Regions from separate parts of the Pseudoalteromonas sp. SA25 genome, predicted to be linked through region 1. Evidence: predicted binding sites of a transcription regulator. Region 1 holds the regulator's gene; the other holds the start of a gene.
What was found. The regulator FliA, encoded in region 1, starts transcription of late flagellar genes. The targets are predictions, from matches to a motif close to CTAAAGNTNNNNNNNNNNNNGCCGATA.
Positions count from the first base shown of each region.

Region 2: a site for FliA is predicted at 1,650-1,676, ahead of GQR45_RS16140 (DUF4402 domain-containing protein). Genes of this name have one in related genera too.

Region 1 is NZ_WTKV01000005.1:36,659-44,921, forward strand. It holds gene flhB (flagellar biosynthesis protein FlhB) at 1-956, shown strand, start outside; gene flhA (flagellar biosynthesis protein FlhA) at 1,029-3,140, shown strand; gene flhF (flagellar biosynthesis protein FlhF) at 3,162-4,643, shown strand; gene GQR45_RS05440 (MinD/ParA family protein) at 4,636-5,496, shown strand; gene GQR45_RS05445 (RNA polymerase sigma factor FliA) at 5,523-6,233, shown strand; gene cheY (chemotaxis response regulator CheY) at 6,274-6,657, shown strand; gene GQR45_RS05455 (protein phosphatase CheZ) at 6,675-7,448, shown strand; gene GQR45_RS05460 (chemotaxis protein CheA) at 7,464-8,263, shown strand, end outside.
Region 2 is NZ_WTKV01000021.1:37,152-44,286, reverse strand. It holds gene GQR45_RS16150 (SPOR domain-containing protein) at 8-691, shown strand; gene GQR45_RS16145 (SPOR domain-containing protein) at 1,062-1,616, shown strand; gene GQR45_RS16140 (DUF4402 domain-containing protein) at 1,732-2,334, shown strand; gene GQR45_RS16135 (DUF4402 domain-containing protein) at 2,338-2,820, shown strand; gene GQR45_RS16130 (fimbria/pilus periplasmic chaperone) at 2,830-3,660, shown strand; gene GQR45_RS16125 (hypothetical protein) at 3,695-6,592, shown strand; gene GQR45_RS16120 (SPOR domain-containing protein) at 6,603-7,135, shown strand, end outside.

The DNA.
Region 1 (8,263 bases):
ATGTAATGGGCCGAACCCTTAGCTTAAATCGCAACGAAGCCTTTGATACCACTAAAATGTTTGCCGTATGGGGAGAGGTTGCAGACGCTTTAATGTTTCCTATGGCTATGTTTGTATTAATTATAGTTTTGGCTGCATTTATTGGGAATACGTTACTAGGTGGTTTTAATTTTAGCTGGGAAGCCGCTGCACCTAAAGCAAGTAAAATGTCGCCAATGAAAGGCTTTAAACGTATGTTTGGCCCGCAAGCGGCTATTGAGCTTGTAAAGTCACTTTTAAAATTTGGTTTGGTTGCAAGTTTTGCTATATTTTTAATTAATACCTATTTTGATGAAATACTGCATTTAAGTTTAGAAAGTGCGCCAGGTAATATTATCCATGCCTTAGAGATTTTAGGCTGGATGTTTTTAGGCCTTTCATGCACTTTAATTATTATTGCGGCTATTGATGCACCATTTCAAAGTTATAACCATAACAAACAACTTAAAATGACAATGCAAGAGATTAAAGATGAGTATAAAAACTCTGAAGGTGACCCACAAATAAAAGCGCGTATTAGGCAAACTCAAAGGCAAATGTCGCAAAACCGTATGATGCAAGATGTCCCTGACGCTGATGTTATTGTTACCAACCCAACTCACTACTCAGTAGCATTAAAATACGATACAGAGCGCGCAGGAGCGCCCATAGTACTTGCTAAAGGTATTGATGAAATGGCGATGCAAATTAGAAAAGTAGCAATAGGGAACGAAGTACCTATTTTAGAATCCCCTATGCTGACCCGAGCGCTTTATCATACGGCTGAAGTAGGAGAGCAAATACCCGATCAGCTATTTACTGCAGTAGCGCAAGTTTTAGCGTATGTATTTCAGCTTAAGCGCTTTAATAAAGGGCGCGGAAAACGCCCAACTAAACTTAATAATAAGCTCCCAATCCCCGATGCCTACAAGTATTAAACCGTTAACTTAGTAACTTGGAATAGTTATTGCAAATTCTACGTAGTGTCAATTTTTTGAAATTGTAGAATTATGAGTTTTAAAGCGGTATTACAACAACTTAACAGAGACAAAAAAGACTATGCCAAAGGGGTAGGTACTCCTTTGCTTGTGCTTGCAGCCTTGGGAATGGTGATCTTACCGTTACCGCCATTTTTACTCGATATCCTTTTCTCGTTTAATATTGCCCTCGCATTAGTGGTTTTACTCGTGACTGTTTACACGATGAAGCCGGTTGAGTTTGGTATATTCCCCTCTGTATTACTAATCGCTACGATTATGCGCTTAGCGCTTAACGTTGCCAGCACTCGAGTTGTATTACTTGAAGGTCATAATGGTGGTGATTCTGCCGGTAAAGTAATTGAAGCGTTTGGCTCAGTTGTTATTGGTGGTAACTACGCAGTTGGTTTGGTCGTATTTTTAATTCTGATCATTATTAACTTTGTGGTAATTACTAAAGGTGCTGGGCGTATTTCTGAGGTATCTGCACGTTTCACCCTTGATGCAATGCCGGGTAAACAAATGGCAATTGACGCCGATTTAAACGCTGGTTTTATCAGTGCTGAGCAAGCGCGTGACCGCCGCGAGGAAGTAACTCGCGAAGCTGATTTTTACGGCTCAATGGATGGTGCGAGTAAATTTGTAAAAGGCGATGCCATTGCAGGTATTGTTATATTAATCATCAATATTGTTGGTGGTTTATTTGTCGGTATGATTCAACATAATTTGAGTTTTGGCAACGCAATGGAAGTATATACATTACTTACCATTGGTGATGGCTTAGTTGCTCAACTCCCTTCTTTACTGCTTTCAATTGGTACCGCGATTGTTGTAACACGTCAAAATGAGTCGCTCAATATGGGTGACCAATTTAAGAAACAACTAGGTAACGAAAAATCACTCTTTATTGCTTCAGGTATTTTGATCATCATGGGTTTAGTGCCTGGTATGCCGCATTTTGCTTTTTTAAGTTTAGGTGCGTTATTGGGTTATTTAGCTTACTACACACAGCAAACTAAGTTAAAAGCCGCTGCAGCAGAAGCCGAAGAGGCCGCCAGTGGCGGAAGCGCTGCAACAGGTATTGCCAATAAACAAGAGCAAAAAGAACTTGGTTGGGATGATGTTCAGCAGGTTGACGTAATTGGCCTAGAAGTAGGTTACAGATTAATTCCGTTGGTAGATCAATCTCAAGGTGGTGAGTTACTTAATCGTATAAAAGGTGTACGTAAAAAGCTTTCTCAAGAACTTGGCTTTTTAGTACCACCTGTTCATATTCGCGATAATTTAGAGCTTGACCCTAATGCTTACAGAATAACGCTAATGGGTGTTTCAACAGGTGAAAGCGAACTTAAACATGGCGACGAGTTAGCGATTAACCCAGGGCAAGTATTTGGTCCTATTAAAGGGGTTGAAACTAAAGATCCTGCGTTTGGCCTTGATGCAGTATGGATCAAGCCTGATCAAAAAGATGAAGCGCAATCACTAGGTTATACCGTTGTAGATTCAGCCACGGTAGTCGCCACTCATATTAGCCAGTTATTAACTAACAGTGCGGCGTTGCTACTAGGGCATGAAGAAGTTCAAAACCTGCTTGATATGCTTGCTAAAAGCCATCCTCGCTTAGTGGAAGGACTAGTACCTGATGTGTTGCCATTAACTGCAATTGTAAAAGTACTGCAAAATTTATTGAATGAAGGTGTAGCTATTCGCGATATGCGCTCAATTGTTCAAACCCTTGTTGAGTATGGTCCGCGTAGCCAAGACCCTGATGTATTAACGGCTGCAGTGCGTATTTCTCTGCGTCGGTTAATTGTTCAAGATGCGGTTGGCATGTCATCAGAAATCCCTGTCATAACCTTGGCACCTGAGTTGGAACAGATGTTGCATCAGTCATTACAAAATGCAGGCGATGAAGGTGCCGGTATTGAGCCTGGACTTGCAGAGCGACTTCAAGTGTCATTGACACAAGCGCATCAAAATCAAGAAATGGCCGGTGAACCTTCTATATTGCTAACGTCAGGAATGTTACGCACTGTGTTATCTCGTTTTGTTAAGTACACCATTCCAGGATTGAGAGTGATGTCTTATCAAGAGGTACCAGACGAAAGACAGATCAAGATTGTTAGCTCTGTAGGCCAACAATAAGATTTTAACAGGGGTTGAATCATGAAAATTAAACGTTTTTTTGCTAAAGATATGCGCACAGCACTTAAAGAAGTTAAAGATGAGTTAGGTGTTGATGCGGTTATTATGTCAAATAAGAAGCTGGCTAACGGTGTAGAAATTGTAGCGGCAGTTGATTATGACAAAGCAGCTCCTAAAGTAGCAGCGCAACCACAACGTACTGCAGAGCCGCGTGCTCAAGCACCACAGCAAAGTATGCATAATTTTGTAAAACCAGAGCCTCAGCGTGCCAAACCAGAGCCGCAAGCAAAAGTGGCTGACAGCCTACAGGCTTTGTTAGAGCGCCAATCACCGCGTCCTCGCTCCCCTGAACTTGCATCAATGTTTTCACAATCAGGTATTGATACTACCGATAACTATCAAGAACCAGTTATGGAACAGCGTACTAAAAATATGTTTGCTCCTGAAAATGCAGCGCCAGTTCGTCCACAAACTCAAGCGGATAGCTTAGGTTTTGATGATTTAGACAGCGACTTTGATGATTTAGATAGTCCAGTAACTGCTCGCCAACAAACACCCAATAATGAAAGCGAAGAAATGACAACAATGCGTGAAGAAATGAACGCAATTCGTCAATTACTTGAGCATCAAGTATCAGGCTTAATGCAGCAAGATATGGCGCGTCGCGATCCAACACGCGCTTGCATGGTTGACCGCTTAGTCGGTATGGGTATTGATAAAGAAGTAGCGCAACAAATGGCATGTTTTGTACCTGATGATGTATCTCGTAAGCAAGGCTGGAAAGCGTTGTTAACGATGGTCGAAGATCAAATGCAAACAACCAATAATGAAATACTTCGCCAAGGTGGTGTATATGCGTTAGTGGGTCCAACAGGTGTTGGTAAAACAACAACAGTTGCTAAGCTTGCAGCGTTAGGCGCACAAAAATATGGCGCTGATAAAGTGGCCTTAATAACCACTGATACATACAGAATTGGTGCATATGAACAGCTTGCTACTTACGGCCGTATTATTGGTTGTGGTGTAAAGCAAGTTAAAGATGCTAATGAATTAGCTGAAGTTTTATATCATTTACGAAATAAACGTCTAGTATTAATTGATACAGCAGGTATGAGTCAGCGAGATTTACGTTTAACTGAGCAGTTAAACACGTTAATGCGTAACCAACGTGTGGATATTCGCAGCTACTTAGTACTAAGCGCGACGGCACAAATTAATGTATTACAAGAAACAGTACGTCACTTTAAAAAAGTACAATTAAGTGGTTGTATTTTCACTAAGTTAGATGAATCATTAAGTTTGGGTGAGATTATTAGTATTGCGATTCAAAATCGCCTTCCAATAGGGTATCTTACTAACGGTCAACGAGTGCCAGAAGATATTCGTGTTGCAAATGCTGAAAAACTAGTGAAAAAGGCTGAGCAGTTATATTTAAAAAGAACAAAAGCACAACATTCAAGGCACCAAGCAGTGGCGCCAAGTACAGTAGGGATGTATGATTAACACAGTATTAGATCAAGCAAGCGGCCTGCGCAAAATGAGTCAAAACAATAACAACGGCGTAAAAGTTATCGCTGTAACCGGTGGTAAAGGTGGGGTGGGGAAAACAAATGTTTCTCTAAATACCGCTATTGCACTAGGGCAACAAGGTAATAGAGTATTAGTGCTGGATGCTGACTTAGGTTTAGCAAACTGTGATGTGATGCTTGGTTTACGTGTAGAGCGCAATTTATCACACGTTTTGTCAGGTGAATGTGAGCTTGACGAGATTTTAGTTGAAGGGCCTGCTGGTATTAAAATTGTACCCGCTACATCGGGCTCGCAAAGTATGGTTGAATTATCGCCATCTGAGCATGCCGGGCTAATTCGTGCATTTAGCGAATTGAATACCGAATTTGATATTTTAATTGTAGATACAGCCGCTGGTATTTCAGACATGGTGCTAAGCTTCTCACGAGCAGCACAAGATGTAATGGTTGTAGTGTGCGATGAACCAACATCAATAACCGATGCTTACGCACTTATTAAAGTATTAAGCCGCGAGCACGGTGTTTATAAGTTCAAAATTGTTGCCAATATGGTCCGCAGTATGCGTGAAGGCACTGAATTGTTTGCAAAACTATCTAAAGTTACCGATCGCTTTTTAGATGTTTCAATGGAGCTAGTAGCAACGGTTCCTTATGACGAAAATATGCGCAAAGCAACACGTCGCCAAAAGGTGATTGTTGAGCTCTTTCCAAGTTCGCCAGCCGCTCTCGCGTTTAAAGCGCTGGCGACAAAAGCAGTTAAATGGCCAATACCAAATCAACCATCTGGGCATTTAGAGTTTTTCATTGAGAAACTAGTAAACGGCTAATTATGACAACATTGGTGAATAGAGCTATGGGATATCAATCAACACAAAACTTAAATGTGATTGTTGAGAAACATGCATCACTTGTTAAAAAAGTGGCATGTCATCTAATTGCTCGATTACCACCTAGCGTTCAGCTTGATGATTTAATTCAATCAGGAATGATAGGTTTAATAGAAGCTTCAAAAAACTTTGATGCAACAAAAGGCGCAAGCTTTGAAACCTTCGCCGGTATTCGTATTCGCGGGGCTATGCTTGATGAAATGCGTCGTGGTGATTGGGCTCCTCGTTCAGTACACCGTAAAAGCCGACAAGTTGCAGAAGCAATTACTGGGCTCGAAAGCAGTCTGAATCGCGAACCAACAGATACAGAAGTTGCTGAAAAACTTGAAATTTCACTCAATGAGTACCATCATATCTTAAATGATGTTAATACCAGTAAAGTATTAGGCATAGAAGACCTTGGTGTAGATGAGGATGTTATTACTCCCGTAGGCCAAGATTTAGCGCTAGACAAACCTTTTAATAATGTTAAAAATGATCGGTTTAATGAGTCTTTGCTAAATGCAATAAAGTCATTACCAGAGCGTGATGCAATGGTACTTTCTTTATACTATAACGATGAAATGAATTTAAAAGAAATAGGACATATACTCGATGTAAGCGAATCGCGTGTAAGTCAGATACATGGTCAGGCGATGATTAAGCTTAAAGCTAAAATCAATGACTGGATAAACTAGTAGTAAGTAAACTAAGGTTAATACCTCACTGGGGGATGTTTTGGATAAAAACATGAAAATTCTTGTAGTTGATGATTTTTCAACGATGAGACGAATTATAAAAAACCTATTACGTGACTTAGGTTTCACTAATGTTCAAGAAGCTGATGACGGGTCTACAGCTTTGCCTATGTTACAAAATCAAGTATTTGATTTTGTGGTTACAGATTGGAATATGCCGGGAATGCAAGGTATTGACCTTTTAAGAGCAATTCGTGCAGATGATAAGTTAAAACATATCCCTGTACTGATGGTAACGGCAGAAGCTAAAAAAGAACAAATAATAGCTGCAGCGCAAGCTGGCGTTAATGGTTATATTGTTAAGCCATTTACGGCTGGAACATTAAAAACTAAATTAGAAAAAGTATTTGAACGCTTAGGCTAATGATGGGGGAGAGGCTTATGTCAGCACCAGCTGCGCCTCAAATAACGTTAGAACAAGCTCGTCAACTCGTCATTTATTTAGAAAACGATGAGCAAGATAAAGCTAATCAGTTGATTTTAGAGACAGCTTCGCAAGAGCAGTCTAAATTATTTGCTGAAGTTGGGAAGTTGACTCGTCAACTGCACGAAGCACTTAAAAGCTTTGAGCTTGATACTCGCTTAACTAACATAACGACAGATGCGATTCCAGATGCTAAAAAGCGGCTTAATTATGTTATAGAAATGACAGAAAATGCGGCTAATAAAACAATGGATGCTGTTGAGGCTAGTTTACCTATAGCTCAGCAACTTGCAGATGAAATATCTCATATCAAACCGACATGGGATCGTTTAATGAGCCGGGAGATTGAGCTTGGTGAGTTTAAACAACTTTGCCATAGTATCGATAAGTTTATGAATAACTCTCATCATAAAACGGATGAGCTTCAAAGCTTAATGACAAATGTACTAATGGCTCAAGACTATCAAGACTTAACAGGTCAAGTTATTCGCCGTGTTATAGAACTTGTTAGAGAAGTAGAAGAAAGCTTACTTCATCTTTTAACAGCGTTTGCTGAACAAGATGACAGTGACAACACAGCGAATAAAGTAGAACAACAAAAAATAAAAGAACCAGTTGCCACACAAACTTTAGCAGGTCCTGAAGGCCCTATTATTGATAAAGAATCGCGTAATGATGTTGTATCTGATCAAGATGAAGTCGATGATCTTTTATCAAGTTTGGGCTTCTAAGAGGAGAGTAACTGCATGTTTGAAGTCGATGAAGATATTTTACAAGACTTTCTTGTAGAGGCAGGAGAAATCCTAGAGCTTTTATCTGAACAGTTAGTTGAACTGGAAAATAATCCAGAAGATACCGAGTTACTAAATGCCATATTTAGAGGCTTTCACACTGTAAAAGGTGGTGCAGGCTTTTTAGCTATGACAGAACTTGTTGATGCTTGCCACGGCGCTGAAAACGTATTTGATTTACTACGTCAAGGCGTGCGAACGGTCAATTCAGAGTTAATGGATGTTATTTTACAAGCGCTCGACACTATTAATGAAATGTTCGCGACTATCCAAAATAGGGATAAGCCAGAACCAGCAGACCCTGAGTTACTTCAAACCCTCCATATTTTGGGCCTACCTCCAACAGAAGCCGAGCTTAACGGAGTCGCTTCAGAAACTCACGTTGAACAACCTCTTGATGAAGTAGTTGATACGCCAATAGCTGATGAGGAAGATCCATTTGCATTTGATGAAATGTTTAGTGGAACTCCTTCGGTTAGTGACGCTGAAATAAACGAAATCACTGAAGATGAATTTGAAAACTTACTTGATGAACTACACGGTAAAGGACAAGGTCCTGCAGTTGAAAAGCCAGTAGCAAGTAGTAGTGATTTTAATGGTGATATTACTGATGATGAATTTGACAGCTTATTAGACGAGTTACATGGAGTTGGCAGTTTTGGTGAGGTTGCGAGTAAAGCACCTGAGCAAAGTAGTGCAGTTAAAGCGCCTGTAGAATCAGCTAAACCAGCGTCAAATACTGCTAATTCATCAGA
Region 2 (7,135 bases), on a different contig from region 1:
CTAATACATGTTTATATATAAAAAAAATAACATTGGGCTTTTACTTAGCTTGCTAATGCTTTTATTTGGTACAGCATGCAGCGTCTCGCCTGAAATAAAAACCATTGATGAACAACCTCAAAGTAACTCGCCTGACTACGTATCAATTACAGCCCTTGAACTTGCTCAGCTAAAAGATGCCGCAATGCAGTGGCAACAAGCTCGTGAAGGCATAGAGCGAATTTTAAGATTAGAAAAAGAAATAACTTACCTCGTAAATCATATTGATATTATAAACAGCAAAGCTATTGCGCAGTCTAATCAAGGGTATAGCAGCAAGTCTGTACGCTCACCACGAAACACACGTAATGTTAAATCACGCCAACAAGTTAAACAAAATTACAGTAATAAAAAACAAACTGTAAAATTAAATAAACCTAAACATGTATTTGCTTTACAGGTAGCTTCGGTTGACTCAGAGCAAGGTGTGGCTAAAGCATGGCAAGAGCTAAATACTAAAGCAGCGCCGTTGTTTAGAGACAAAATATTGACTAACGTAGAAACCGCCAAAATAAACGACAAAATGTTTTACAGGCTAAAACTTGGCTCTTACCAAAACTTTAAAAATGCAAAAGCAGACTGTGACGTATTCAAGTTATATAAACTCGATTGCATAGTAAGTAACTACACCGATAAGCCAGTAAAGCTGTAGCTCACAGTATGTAATATCAATCTGCAATAATACCTAATCAATTTGAAGGATTAGACCTGACGCTAACTTTGCTAATAATTTTTGATATACGACTGCATGAATGCAGGAGGTAGAGCAATGCAGCAGCAATTAGTGATACCAACTAAATGATGAAATTTTGCCTTATTATCGATATGGCTTTTCTTACTTCAAAATAGACTACTTAATTAAAAAGTTGCTATAAAGTGGCGCAAAATTTGCTTTGATTTATTATCTTGGTTAGTAGAGTGCTTTTGCAATGCGGTATTTTAAGTCTTGTCATTTAATATCAGTTTTATTCTTATCTTTTTATTTATATGGATGTAGCAGCGCAACTGTAAATAACGAGAGCGTGCAGCATTCTTTAATAACTGATAAACAAGTAAAAGAGTATGTTTCGCAGTGGCACTTACAGCAAGAAAGCATTGGTCGTTTAACTGCTATGGAAGATGATTTACAGCTGTTAATTATGGCGTTATCGTCTCGAAGTGAATTAACTGAAAACCCTCCTTTACTCATGCAAAGTAAAACCGATATCACCTATGGTAATCAGCCTTCACAGAATTTGGAACCGACGGCACTAAATAACACTCCCGAAGTAAAAACACCAAACTTACAAAATTCAGAACTCACCTTAACAGATGAAACTAAAATTGGAGCACAGCTTGGTTGGTATTTAAAGCCAGAGCTTGTTAAAGCAAGAGTCGAAAGGCTTAAGCAATTATACCCCAGTGCATTTACTCAATTTAATTTTACTATGTTTGAACGTAAAAATAATAATATGACTTTGTATGGATTACGTGTAGGTCCATTTAAAAACGATGCTCAAGTAAGTGCGTTTTGTTATTTAGCTAATCAGCTTGATCAAGCATGTAATATTGCTGCTTTTGTCGGAAAACCAATATAATTAATAAATTAGGCCTTTTAAACTTATATAGTATTAAAGTATTTGTACTAATAGTCGATACTAACTATAGTTGGGCAAATATTTGATAAAGCCCATTTTCTTATAAGGATTTAGCATGAAGTTTTATTTATCTGCATTAGCTGTAGCCACCGTGGTCAGCTCGTTTAGCACTTATGCTGCTACAGAGTCATTTGAAGCGAAAGTAACAGTACAAAATGCTGTAGTACTCACAAAAGATAACGATTTAAATTTTGGTACTATTCGTGCTATTTCAGATCCATCAGGCAATCTGCAAGCTACGCTTACAGTTCATCCTGATCCTGATGCAACTAATGTTACCTCGCAAGAAGACGCTGCTGGTAATGTGGCAACTATATCAATAATTGAAGGTGGTGAAGCGGGTGCTTTTAGTGTGTCAGATGTAGTACCAAATTCTATTTTAACCATTAGCGACCCAGTAAATACTTTAGTACAACCTTTAGCTGGTCAAGGGTTGAATGAACCTGATTTTACTGTAGGTGCTTGGACTTACTTTATAACGAGCGGTACTAATGCTGGTGGATTATATACAAGTGCTACGCCCAACCTACAAGCTGGCGTTGATGGCGCTGTATCATTTAATATAGGCGCGACTCTTTCTACTTCATCAAACGCATCAAGTGTGGATTACCCTGATGGTGAGTATTCTGGTAGCTTTAATATTGAAGTGTCATATTAATTAGTGTTTAAACAAACAATGCGCTTTTTGTATGTTTCTGCTTGGCTTTCGTTAATGTTTAGCGAGCAAGCCTATAGCGCAAGCATACAACAAGAAGCGCTTAATTTTGGCACTTTAGTTATCCCTCAAAATAATACTTTAAGCTCTATAACCATTAGCCATGAAGGTGAAACAACCACATTTGGTAGTATTTACGTATTAACTGAGGGGAATCCCGCAGAACTTTTATTTACCGATTTACCTCCGCTTACTCAAATATCGTTTAACAAAATGAGTGACTCTACATTGCAAAGTGAAGTACTTGGAGCTAATAGTGCCAAGTTTTCGGTTGTATTAGTGGATTTACCAAGAACGCAAACTAGCGATGAGTTTGGAGAGCTTTTACTCAAAGTAGGTGGCCGTTTAATAACGACAGGGACTAGCCAAAGTTACTTAGATGGTAGTTTTATTACTGACACCCAATTAGAAATTACGATTGATTACTAAAGGAAAAACATGCTTTATAAAGTTGTAGTGCTGCTCGCACTGAGTGTATGTATTTTAGGAAAAAATGCATACGCAAATTTACTTATCTCTCCAACCCGTATTAGTTTTGATGAACGTCAACGAACCGCTAAAGTTACCGTAATTAATACGGGTGATGAATATCAAACATATCGTGTTTTATGGAGTGAGAAGCAAGCGCAACCTAGCGGTGGCTACATACAGTTGGCAGAGGCTACAAGCGAAAGTTTAAGTTCAATGGCACGTTTGTCACCAAAACAAATGCGTTTAGCACCTGGTGAAAAACAAACAGTAAAAATAGCAATACGTAAACCTAAAGGCCTAGCTTCTGGTGAGTACCGCTCTCATCTTCTATTTCAAGCATTGCCTGGTGAAAATACTAATAAAACAAGCTCAATAAAAGTTAATATGATTATGAGCTACAGCATTCCTATTTTGTTACGTAAAGGCATGAAACAGCCAGAAGTTGCCATAGAGCAAGCTAAGCTAGTGCTAAATGAAAGCAATCAACGTCCTCAGTTTTTATTGAATATAAAACGAGAAGGTAAGTTTAGTAGCTACGGTAAATTAAGTGCTTACTTTGTTGATAGTAATAACGAGCAAGTTAAAATTGCAGAAATTGGTAATTTAAGTATTTATCCTGAAGTGGATAATGCGTTTGTAACCCTTAGTTTATTTAGTGACAAAAATTTAGATAAAGCAGGAAAAGTCATTTTTAAATATGAAGGCAGTCAAGAATATAAAGACCTTACATTTGCACAATACACTCTGCCTTTAACCTCACAATCACTTAATGTTTTAACAGTGAATGACGCTAAATAATTTATTGTATGCACTATTACTAAGCATAAGTAGTTTGCTTAGTAATAGTGTAATAGCTAATCCTAATTCTTCCGTGGGGGATGCTTTAACAACACTACGCGCAATTGAACTAAAGCTAACTAAGCCCGTTGAAGTAATTGATTATAAAAACAAAGAAAATCAGCAACAGCGAATCGCCACAGGCGAGTTATTAATACTTTCGCTTTATTTAAACTCATACTACTTAGGTGAAGTTGCAGCAATTAAAAGCGAGCAAAGTGTACAAGTTAGTTTAAGCGACTTATTTGATATTCTACAATTTGCAATGAATGTTGATGCTAGCAATCGAATTGCTCAAGGTGTTGGAGCAAATCAACAACCTCTTTTTCTAAATGCAGCGGTTACACCCGCTGTATTTACTAGTCCTACACAGAGCTACTTATTAGCAAAAAATCAAATTACCATTGAAGATGATATTTATGTAGATATTCAAAGTTTACATAATGCTTTAAATCTAGAGTTTAATATTGATTACCCAGATTTAGAATTACTTATAAGCTCAGAGAGCCCCTTACCGGTTGAACAACAAAGATACAGACAGTCGCGCAACCTTAAATCACCTAACAAAAGATCGCCACCTACGCTGCCATGGAAAGCTAGCCCATATAAAGCGCTATCTTCTCCGGTTGCCGACTTACAACTAAATTTTACCGCGAGCGATGATAGACATTCTACGAACTATTCACTTTTAGGCACTCAAGACTTTGCGTATTTATCTGCAGAGTATTTTTTGTCTGGACGAAGTACTGACTTACTTACCAACTCTAGGTTAACGTTTACAAAGCAAAACTTAGACAAAGAAATAAAAAACAGCTTCATGCCTACTGAAATATCTTTTGGTGATGTTATCGCCACGCAAGTGGGTAATAGCTACAGTAGTCAGTATGCCCGAGGTGTTAAAGTTTCTAATAATGTAACCAATAGAAAAATAGTCAATAATCAAGTTAACTTAAGCGGTGCTATACAGCCAGGTTGGGATGTAGAGCTGTATCGTAATGAAATATTAATAGACCAGCAGCTTAGCCTCGCAGATGGGCGTTATATTTTTGATAATATAAACCTATTATTTGGAGCTAATAATTTTGAGCTTATTTTTTATGGGCCTCAAGGTCAAGTTGAGCGTAAAAGTGAATATTACTTTGTGGACGGAAATCAACTTAAGCAGGGACAAGGTCACTATGAATTGTCGGTTACTGAACAAGGCAAGCAGTTACTAAATAACAATGTTTCAAGCTCGCAGGGTCAGGGTTGGCAAGTTGCGGGTAGATATGAGCAAGGGCTTACAGATAATATATCTGTATACACTGCTACATCAGGTCAAAAAAACACGGATGACGATCTACTTAAGTATGCATTTGGTACCAACATAAGCTTGTTTGACCGATTATTATTAAATGCGAATGTTGAAAAAAATAATAACAATGAACAAGAATTTGAATTTACAGCCCGAACTCAAATTGCCGAACAATCACTACTTTTTAGCGCTACAAATCGTACCGACGAACAGCAGCAAGATTTTAACAGCTACCAAATAAATTTAGCTGGTGGGCTAATGAATAATACCTATGGACGCCTTTCTTATCAAAATAACGTCCTATATAACGATAGTGATATTAGAGGGCGTTTTAAACAAGTACGCAACCAGTTCAACTACTCATACTCAGGATTTGCACTAAGTAACCAATTGCTGTGGCAACAAGACGATAGCTCTAAGAGTACTTTTGGAACAACACGTTTTCAAAAGCGCTTTGGGAGAACCTACACAAGGTTTGGTATAGATTATAGTATATCGCCAGTAAGTGAGCTTGTTAGTTACGAGGCTGAGTTTAGCCGCAACTTGGGCCGAGATTTACAAGCGGAACTTACTTTAACTGATTCACTTCGTAATAATATTCAATCGGCCGAATTAGGGCTCAATTGGCAAAGCGACAAGTTTAGTTTAACGAGTAACTTAAACTACAACAGTAACGATGATTGGCGGCTCGGTATTTATAGCCGTTTTAGCTTAGGTTTTGATGTTGAACACAATACATATTTTGTCTCTAAGCGCAGCTTAACTAACACGGGTAGCTTAATGTTACGCGTATTCTTAGATCAAAATAATAACGGTATTATGGATGATGATGAGCACGGCGTTGCCGGCGTAAAAGTAAAAGGCGTTCACAATTATCGTCAAGCAATTACAGACGAACACGGCGTTGCGCTATTAACTTCAATGCCAGCAAATCGTACAACAGATATAATACTTGATAGAAATAGTTTTGAAGATCCGTTTTTAATACCAGCCAATGAGGGTTTTTCTATTACCCCAAGGGCTGGTTTTGTAGAGAATATGGACTTCGCATTAAATAATGCAAGTGAAGTGGAGGGAGTTGTTTATCAACAAAAAGGTGATACAACACAGATCCAACCCTTTGCAAATATAGCGCTGTTGAATGAGAAAGGGGATCAAGTTGCACAAACTCAAGCAGCATATGATGGCTATTATTTATTTACAGACCTTAAACCGGGGCAGTATAAAGCAGTAATTGATGATGAATATAAACAACGCAAGCAGCTAAAAAACACTCAAAATATAATAGTTAATTTATCGCCTCAAGGAGATGTAGTAATGGGTGTTGATTTAACATTAAAGGCGCTCAGTGCAACAACTGGAAGCATTGCCAATGCAGGAAGTTTTAATTCGTTAAATATCTTAAAAATTTATTACCGTTTAATAGCACCACGAATAGAGCAGCAAGAAGCTTTTTATATGCATGATAAAGCTAAAAATAAATTTATTTTAGCCTTAGCGTACGCAACAAACAGTTCGCCAGAGCTTATTTCTGTATGCGACTCAGTAAAAGCGCAAGGATTAAAGTGTGTTGTTGAAACACATAAAATACTCCATTAAAGGAATTAGGATGAAAAGAGTTCAATGTATATTTATAATCAGTGCAATGTTGCTAAGTTATGGTTGTGCGAATAATAAAGCAATTGATGGTAGTGCTACTCAGACCAACGTAACTGACGAAAAAAGCTACGTAAAAATAACAAAGCAAGAACTTGAAACTCTAAAAATGAGCTCCCAGCAGTGGCAAAATATGAAGCCAGAACTTGCGCGTTTATTACTTATTGAAGACGACTTAAGCTTACTAATATCGCAACTCAATACAATAGCTAAAGAAAATGAGCAGAAAAACACACCCGTAATAAAAGCAGAAATCGTTAATACCAACACAATTAATCGATCCAATTTACAAGTAACAAAACCAGTTAATCCCAGATTTGCTTTACAAGTGCTTTCAATAACGCAAAAAGAACAACTCTCTTTAGCTTTTAGGCAACTACAGAAAAAGCTTCCTAGCTTACTAGGCGATAACTTTGTGATGAATGTTGAAACAATAAATGTAAAAGGAGTTATGTATAACCGCTTAAAGCTAGGCGCATACATAGA